2 regions of the Bradyrhizobium sp. SZCCHNRI1029 genome follow, and region 2 is predicted to be linked to the other one. Evidence: riboswitches for the same ligand, from Rfam matches in the RefSeq annotation. Region 2 holds a riboswitch; the other holds the start of a gene.
What was found. Region 2 has a riboswitch for ZMP and ZTP ahead of purH (bifunctional phosphoribosylaminoimidazolecarboxamide formyltransferase/IMP cyclohydrolase). Riboswitches for the same ligand answer to the same signal wherever they lie in the genome.
Positions count from the first base shown of each region.

Region 1 (4,555 bases), on a different contig from region 2:
CCGAGCGCTCGAACCAAAGCAGCTGCCAGCCCAGCTGGGTTTTGCAACGCCATTGAGTGTCCTGCAGCCGGAACTATGTCAACGCTGACGCCGTGCCGCGGCAGCCGGTCGAACTCGGTATCTAGTAGGGAATGTTCTCCGAAGAGAATGGTTCTCGGTATCTTCAGTCCATAAAGCAGCTCGCGCCATGTCGGCTCGCGTCCGGCGGTTAGCGAACTAGCCCCACGGTGAATTGCGAAAGCTGCGCTGATGGCCATCGAAGCCGCCCACACGACGTTGCCCTCCGCCGCCGCCGCTTTGACAATTCTGTCATGGCCGTATGCCACGTATTCAGCTTCCGGTATCGCAGCAATTTTCCTACTGAAGGGACCGCCGCCTGGATCCAGATTGGGTTCACTCAGCACGAGCTTTTCGACCCGCGGTCCGAGAATGGTGGCCAGCGCGATGGCGACGGCGCCACCCATGCTATTGCCAAAAATGCATATCGAACTAGGGCAAACATATTGAACAAGCTCAGCAACAGAATGTGCATGGGCATCAACGGAGCAGCTAAATTCAACAGGACGCTCACTGAAGCCTGAGCCTAATAAGTCCACCAAGATGGCACGCCGACCGGTGAAAACAGTTCCGAAGACCATACCTAAATAGTCGCAGGAAGAAGCGCAGCCCAGCCCGTGGATAAACACCACGGGCGATCCGCTGCCCGGAAGATCGTGATAGAGAATGTTCGCAGCGGCTGTGCTCGCCCAGAAAGCTTTCATAACTGCTCCAGTCAAACCGCTCGTCGATCATCTAGCTGTTAGGATAACTCAGCAACCGCTCAAAAGCGGCCTTGTCCTTCCACGGTTACCAGCGTCCTGCTGCACCCAAATAGCAGGCGTTGCGAGCGCCAAACCGCAGGCCCGTTCTGCGCCAGGAGCGGGCTTAGTTTGAGCCAGCTTAGTAGCCTATTTCAGACGCGAGCTAGACGTCGCAATAGTTGTGGCCTGATAGCCAGAGAACAAAGTGGCGCGAGTGCGCCTCGCTGCCTGGCTCCCAGGGCAATACAGGCTGAAAACCAAGCGTTTCGTACAGACGATGCGAGGCCACCAATGCGTTATTGGTCGACAGCCTGATAAGATCGTAGCCCGTCCTCCGTGCAAACCCGATCAACTCGCCCGCGATCGCGCGTCCAACCCCTCGACCTCGATAGCTCGGCGCGACGAACATGCGCGTCATTTCGCATGATTGATCGTCAACCCGCTTTATCGCACCGGTGCCGACTACAGCATCTCGGGCAATCGCACACACGAAGATCGCGCGATCCCCGTAAAACTTTTCCGCATGGTCGACATCCGATAGGCGCGAGTAGATGAAGTTTCGGACAAAAGGATCATCATGCTGGTCAAAATGTTCATGCCACACAGCTTCGATGAGCCGCCTAGCTCCCGAGGCGTCCGCTGCTCGGAACGGCCGAATGATCCAATCCAAGACCTTTCCTCCTTTCATCTCCGTTTTTGGCGGGTGAGGCGGACTGGGAGAGTGTCAGGCGCCAGCGATGTCGTTCAGTCCCTGCAGAAGCTCAGCACGGCTCAGGGTCACCTGAACGCCGACCTGTTCTATCGAGTGCGGAATCGGTGGACTCGATTTTGCGACCGCAACTGTCACGCTTTCCATCGCCATAAAGCGCCGCAGTAGATTCGTGGCGATCGTCTCGCCGAGAGCTTCAAGCGTCTGAAACTTGCCTGATGCTGCACTCCGAACCACCTCGTCCACGACGGCGTCATATCTGATAGACGAACCGAGATCATCGCTGAGGTGGGAGCGCACCTCCTGCAGCATCGCGAAAATGTCGAAGTTGAACTTTTGTCCGAGTGCTCGCTCTTCCTCGAAGAGGCCGTGGTAGCCGTAGGTCTGAAGACCGGAGATCTTAATCGATGTCAGCATGGGCAGCTCCGAAAGAAGCGTTTCGATTGGGGATAATTCCCAATTGCCCAGGCGAGCGGCTGTTCTTCCGCGCTTCCCGATGGTGCTCCATCCGATGTCGCCAGTCGCGCGAATGAGCAGTCCGTAGCAGCCAAAAATGCTAAAATCAATACTCTAATGCCGATGGAAAGTATGATGCCGGCGGTGAGCATATCTTCCGGCGACTGTCGAATAGGAAGAACCCGCTTCACTCTAACTGCCAATGTCAGCAACGGGTCAAAGACTGAGATTCTCATGCCGAGCAAATCTCTTCTGTACAACCTCGAATAACCGACATGGCACGGCCTTGACAGCTTTCTATGCCGGGCCATGGGCTGTCCTTCCGAAATGGGTTCGCGCCATGGCCGGTGTATCCCAGATAACTGCCGACTTGTCGCAGTGCCGCAAGTCGGCAGCCAAGGGCCATAAGCCGACCTTCGCATCCGCGAAACAGCCGTGCTACCGCTCGACATTCTGGTTAGAACAGACGGAATAGAGTCATGGCCGCAGCATCGAACTCTGCGAGAGAATGCGGAGATTGCACCCTCTGTTGCAAGGTGATGGCAATCGAGGAGCTGGAGAAGCCCGCAGGGTCTTGGTGCCAGCAGTGCAAAATTGGAAGTGGCTGTAAGCGTTATATAGAACGACCAGCGGAGTGTCAGAACTTCAATTGCCTGTGGCTAGTCGACGATAGATTGGGGCCGCAGTGGAAACCGGTCAAATCGAAGATCGTCCTCACAACTTCAGAGGATGGCTTAGAGGTTAGGTGCGACCCTGGGTTCCCAAACGCTTGGCGCAAGGAGCCCTATCGCACTCAGATTGGCCAATGGGCAGAGGCTGGGGAAGTGAACGATGTGGCAGTCTTGGTCATCGTCGGAAGCAAAATGACGCTCGTTACTTCAAATCGCGAGTTCAATCTCGGTGTCGTTCATACGGATGAACGGATCGTGCGCGAACTAGATGGAACGCATGTCGTGAGCGCGACAGTGGTCAAGGCGTCGAACATTCAAGAATCCTAACCTCGTTGCTGTCAGATAGTCTGGCATGGGTCAGAGTCGGTAGTACAAGCGAAAGCGGTCGAAACCAAAGATCTCCTATTTGTCACGATTCGCACGGCGGGCAATGTAAAGGTGGGTTTCATAGTCGATGTCGAAGTTGCCTCCTTGATGTTCGATTACTTTTTCGACTTCACCAAGCAGGTCTTCGCGCGTCGCTGGCGCGAGCATCCGAATATCTGACCGGGTTGCTAGAAAATTCGTATAGCTCGATGCCGTGTGCTGCCACTTCCATGGATAGCAATTATGCTCGACGGGTCCAAACAATCGTGACTCGTCAAACCAGCCCTTGAATGGACCATTCGGCAGGTACCAAGCTTCGGCCGGCGGCCCCCACCGACCCGTGAGACGCAGCGATATCTGTTTAAACTGTTCGAGTAAATGCGTGGGCAGCCGTACAGGAACATGCCCGAAGACGGCTAGTGATCCGTGAGCCGAAAGCAATTGTGCGGCCTTTACGAACCGAACCTCCGGGGATACCCAGTGCCACGACTGTGCGGCTATGATCAGCTGGAACACTGAGTTGTTAGCTGGCCACGCTTCAAATGTAGCCACGCCCAATTTCACGTTAGCAAAATTCGCCAAAGTCTCGCGTGCAGCGCGCACCATTTCTGGTCCAGGATCAATGGCAACGATAGGAAAGCCACGTGGCGCGAAGCCCTTTGTCGCCTGACCCGTTCCGCAGCCGACTTCGAGAATGTTATCGGTTGGCCTTAGCTCTGCGTACGACAGAACATCGTCAATAAGCGCCTCTGGATAGTCCGGGCGTGAGGCCCTGTATACGCTCGCTACCTGATCGAACGTAAAGCGCTGTTCCATCATTCGCTCCCCTTCCGATATTTGGGTCATATGCCTCAGGCGCGATCCATCTGTCCAACCGCCGATTTCTGCTTCGGGTCACGAGCTGCTTTCCCGAACGAGCTAGCGTCACGGCCGGTGTACCTGCGATAGTTGCCGACTTGATGCAGCGCCGCAAGTCGGCAGGCTCCAGGCCATTCACGGCACGGTTGGGCGGCTCGGTCACGTCCGTAATTCGCCCATAGCCGACCTTCCGGGTGGGGTGCATCGACGGCTGCCTCTTCCCCATCAGCGAAGTGGCGAGCCGCCGCGTTGAGGTCCGCTCTGGGGTGGTCAACGGACCAGAATTGCTCAGGTCGGATTTTCGCATTCTGACCCGAAGCGGACTACTTCCGTGGCTGCATCGTCCGGACTTCAAGTTCCCCTTTCGGGGCATTGTTGAGTTGTTTAGCCAGATCGATCACTTCTTGATCCGTCCAATCGCGATCACTGATCTGCCAGGTCCCGCCTCCCATGGGCTCTCGAATAACCGGGGTCAGAAGCGTCCGTCCCGCAAGACGAAGCTCAAGCGGCTGACCAAGATTGCTGTTGCCAAGAATACGCAGCGTTTCCTTGGACGTCTCCGCGAAGATCAAGTTCAGGATCGGCCTTCCTGTTCGCTCATCGTGACCTGCTTTTGCACTGCTGAGCACAACCACGAGTTCATCCGCCGCGCATCCCGAAATCAACACAAACGTGGTGACCGCAATCAGTAGTGA
Region 1 is NZ_JAUEUK010000014.1:119,619-124,173, forward strand. It holds gene QW861_RS30480 (alpha/beta hydrolase) at 1-761, opposite strand, end outside; gene QW861_RS30485 (GNAT family N-acetyltransferase) at 964-1,470, opposite strand; gene folB (dihydroneopterin aldolase) at 1,525-1,926, opposite strand; ZMP/ZTP riboswitch at 1,965-2,044, opposite strand; gene QW861_RS30495 (class I SAM-dependent methyltransferase) at 3,039-3,818, opposite strand; gene QW861_RS30500 (SecDF P1 head subdomain-containing protein) at 4,184-4,555, opposite strand, start outside.
Region 1: it holds a riboswitch for ZMP and ZTP, as region 2 does, so the genes downstream of both, folB (dihydroneopterin aldolase) here and purH (bifunctional phosphoribosylaminoimidazolecarboxamide formyltransferase/IMP cyclohydrolase) in region 2, are expected to answer to the same signal.

Region 2 (4,555 bases):
TGGTCGAGCGCGTGCTGGCCGAATCCACCGAGCTGCGCCGCATCCCCGTCACCGCCGGCGAGGTGGCGGGACTGGCCGAGCTGGTCACTCCGGCCGGCGACCTGCGCACGCTGCCCTGCCATTTGCCGCACCAGGACCCCCGGCTCGGCGGTCTCGATGGTTTTTATGCGGCGAGACTGGAGCGGCGGCCGTGAGCGTGTCATCGTGCGCCGTGCGCCGTGCGCCGGCCCTGCGTCGGTCGGGCTTTAAGGGCGTCGGCGTTGCGTTAGTCCGTTAAATCCTGATTTTGCACCAGATTCTGGTCCCGCGATGGTGCTGCACCGGGGCCAAAAATGGTGTATCGGCGGCAGTTGCGATCTATGAAGGATGCGCAACCGAATCCCCCTCTGAATCCAAGGCTTGGCGTGTCCGCCGCTCAACGCAGACGCATATCGACGCTGGTGATGGGCCGCTTTGCGCGCAGCCTGATGTCCAACGTCAGCGGTGTATCGGTATCCGTGTCCGGGTTGTGGCCCGGTCGCGCCGACCGACTCATCATTGCGCCGCATGACCTGCGCACGTCGGACGCGACGCGGGCGGCCGAGATCTACGCCGGCCGCTTCGTCTTCGCCGGCAAGATCGTGACCTGCCATGGCCGCTCGATCTTCGACCTGGAGCCGCCGTCGGAGGACTGGGAGGTGGCCCTGCTCGGCTTCGGCTGGCTGCGACATCTGCGCGCAGCCGACACCGCGCTGACCCGCGCCAATGCCCGTGCTCTGGTCGACGACTGGATCACTAACCAGATCGGCCGCCATCCGCTGAGCCGGCGCGCCGACGTGCTGGCGCGGCGGGTGATCTCGCTGCTGTCGCAGGCGCCGCTGGTGCTGGCCGATTCCGACGGCAAGTTCTATCGCCGCTATCTGCGCGGGCTGACCCGCGAGATCCGCTATCTGCGCTATTCGACGATCGACATCCCGGATGGCGCGCCGCGGCTGCAGGTGCTGATCGCACTGTGTTACGCCGCGCTGTGCCTCGCCAACCAGGCCAAGCACATCCGCAGCGCGACCCGGAAACTCTCCGACGAGTTGCAGCGGCAGATCCTGCCCGATGGCGGCCACGTCTCGCGCAATCCGGGCGCGCTGATCGAATTGCTGATCGACCTGCTGCCGCTGCGGCAGACGTTTGCGGCCCGCAACATCGCCCCGCCGCCGGCGCTGCTCAACGCCATCGACCGCATGATGCCGATGCTGCGCTTCTTCCGCCACGGCGACGGCAACATGGCGCTGTTCAATGGCATGGGCGGCACCCCGTCCGACCTGCTGGCGACCCTGCTCGCCTACGACGACACCCACGGCACGCCGATGGCGAGCATGCCGCATTCCGGTTTCCAGCGGCTCGATGCCGGACCGATGACGGTGATCGTCGATACCGGTCCGCCGCCGCCACCGCATCTGAGCCATGAGGCCCATGCCGGTTGCCTCGCCTTCGAGATGTCCTCCGGACCGTGCCGCATCGTGATCAATTGCGGCATGCCGTCGACCGGCCGCGATAATTGGCGCGCTTTTGCGCGCAGCACGGTGGCACATTCAACGCTGACCTACCACAACACCTCGTCCTGCACCTTCGTCGAGATGTCGGCGATGAAGCGCCTGCTGCACGGCGCGCCGATCGTATCGGGTCCGACGCGGGTCGAGAACTTCCGCGAGATCGTGCCCGACGGCACCGTGCTGTCGACCTCGCACAACGGCTACGCGGCGAAATTCGGCCTGATCCATCGTCGCGTGCTGGTGGCGGCCGAGGACGGCTCGCGGCTCGACGGCGAGGACACCGTGACGCCGGCGCAGGGCGCGCGGCTTCGCGGCGGCGGATCGGACTACGCGCTGCGCTTCCACCTGCACCCGGCCGTCAAGGCCAGCCGGCTCAGCGACGGCCGCGGCGCCATGCTGGTGCTGCCCAATCGCGAGGTCTGGACGTTCGAGACGTTCGACGATCGCGTCGACCTCGAGGACAGCGTGTTTCTCGCCGGCAATGACGGTCCGCGCCGCACCACGCAACTGGTGATCCGGCAGGACGCGCAGCAGGCCCCGTCGATCCGCTGGAGCTTCGTCCGCTCGTCGACGTCCCCGACCGAGACCAACGGGCGCCGCAACGGGCGGAGAGAGCCTGAGCTGCCGCTGTAACACCCTGGCTCTCGCTTCTCAGATCATCTCACATCACCGTCCGTCGAGACGTCCGCCTTCGGCGGGCCCTCGGAACGCGGCCGACGTTCGGGCGGCTCATCGTGAGACGTGCGGCCAAGGTGATCGTTCGATCGCCCACCCGTTGTCGCGGGCGGCAAAAGCTGATATGAGGCCCGCTCTCGCGCGACTGGCGACTTTGGATGGAGCACCATCGGGGAGCGCGGGATTTGACGCCGTGCGCCTGGGCATTTTGAACTCCTGCACAAGGACTCTGCCCATGACCAATCAGCTTCGTCGCGTTCACCGTGCCCTGCTTTCCGTATCCGACAAGACCGGCCTGGTCGACTTCGCCCGCTCGCTCGCCGCGCGCGGCATCGAGCTGGTCTCGACCGGCGGCACCGCCAAGGCGATTGCCGATGCCGGCCTCAAGGTGAAGGACGTCTCCGACCTCACCGGCTTTCCCGAGATGATGGACGGCCGCGTCAAGACGCTGCATCCGAAGGTGCATGGCGGACTGCTCGCGATCCGCGGCAATGATGAGCATGCCGAGGCGATGAAGACCCATGGCATCGCGCCGATCGATCTGCTCGTCGTCAATCTCTACCCGTTCGAGGCCACGGTCGAACGCGGCGCCCCGTTCAACGACTGCATCGAGAACATCGACATCGGCGGCCCGGCGATGATCCGCGCGGCGTCGAAGAACCACGAGGACGTCGCCGTCGTCGTCGACGTCAACGACTATCACGCCGTGCTGGACGACCTGGCGCGGCATGAGGGTTCGACCACGCTGCTGCTGCGCCGCCGGCTTGCCGCCAAGGCCTATGCGCGCACCGCCGCCTATGATGCCGCGATCTCCAACTGGTTCGCCGCCACCATCCAGAACGACGCGCCCGATTACCGCGCCTTCGGTGGCAAGCTGATCCAGTCGCTGCGCTATGGCGAGAACCCGCACCAGCACGCCGCGTTCTACGCGCTGCCCGGCCGCCGTCCCGGCGTCGCCACCGCGCGCCAGCTGCAAGGCAAGGAGCTGTCCTACAACAACATCAACGACACCGACGCGGCCTATGAGTGCATCGCCGAGTTCGACCCGGCGCGCACCGCCGCCTGTGTCATCGTCAAGCACGCCAATCCCTGCGGTGTCGCCGAAGGGCCCGATCTCGTCACCGCCTACCAGAAGGCGCTGGCCTGTGACTCGACCTCGGCGTTCGGCGGGATCATCGCGATGAACCGCAAGCTCGATGCCGCCACGGCGCACGCGATCACCGGCATCTTCACCGAGGTGATCATCGCGCCCGACGCGACCGAGGAGGCGATCGCGGTGATCGCAGCGCGCAAGAAGCTGCGGCTGCTGCTCGCCGGCGCCCTGCCCGATCCGCGCGAAGCCGGCCTCACCGCCAAGACCGTGGCCGGCGGCCTGCTGGTGCAGAGCCGCGACAATGCTGTCGTCGATGACATGGAGCTGAAGGTGGTGACCAAGCGCGCCCCCACCGAAGCCGAGCTGCGCGACCTGCGCTTCGCCTTCCGCGTCGCCAAGCATGTCAAGTCGAACACCATCGTCTACGCCAAGGAGTCGGCGACAGTCGGCATCGGCGCGGGACAGATGAGCCGGGTCGATTCGGCGCGCATCGCCGCGCGCAAGGCGCTGGATGCGGCCAGCGCGCTCAAGCTCGCCGAGCCGCTGACCAAGGGATCGGTGGTCGCCTCCGACGCGTTCTTTCCGTTCGCCGACGGCATGCTCGCCTGCATCGAGGCCGGCGCCACCGCGGTCATTCAGCCCGGCGGCTCCGTGAAGGACGACGAGGTCATCAAGGCGGCCGACGAGCACGGCATCGCCATGGTGCTGACCGGCGTGCGGCACTTCCGGCACTGATTGCGCCCACAATCTCCGCCGTCATTCCGGGATGCGCCGCAAGGCGCAGGCCCGGAATCCATAACCACGATCGTGAGTATGGATTCCGGGCTCGCCCTGCGGGCGCCCCGGAATGACGGCGGAGCAAGTTTCAGGCGCCCTGCCCCGCACGACCACCTGCATTCACCCGCGCCAGCAACACTAGCCCCACCGCAAAGAACAGCACCAGCACGGCCATGCCCGCCTTCTGGCTCGCGGTGGCCGCGGTGATGATGCCTATCAGCAGCGGGCCGATGAACGACGTCACCTTGCCGGTGAGCGCGAACAGGCCGAAATACTGCGCCACGCGCTCCTTCGGCACCATGCGGATCAGCAGCGAGCGCGAGGCCGCCTGCAGCGGCGCGCCGCAGGCGCCGATGACGCAGCCGAGCAAGAGATAGGCGCGCTCCGGCAGCGAGGCGAACAGCGGGCCGCCCGGCACGGCCGGCGTAACCGAAATGAACAGAACCGAATCACGGCTCACCATGAGAATCGCGATGATCGCGAG
Region 2 is NZ_JAUEUK010000011.1:148,537-153,091, forward strand. It holds gene QW861_RS27705 (RsmB/NOP family class I SAM-dependent RNA methyltransferase) at 1-194, shown strand, start outside; gene QW861_RS27710 (heparinase II/III family protein) at 444-2,159, shown strand; ZMP/ZTP riboswitch at 2,333-2,413, shown strand; gene purH (bifunctional phosphoribosylaminoimidazolecarboxamide formyltransferase/IMP cyclohydrolase) at 2,437-4,029, shown strand; gene QW861_RS27720 (MFS transporter) at 4,160-4,555, opposite strand, start outside.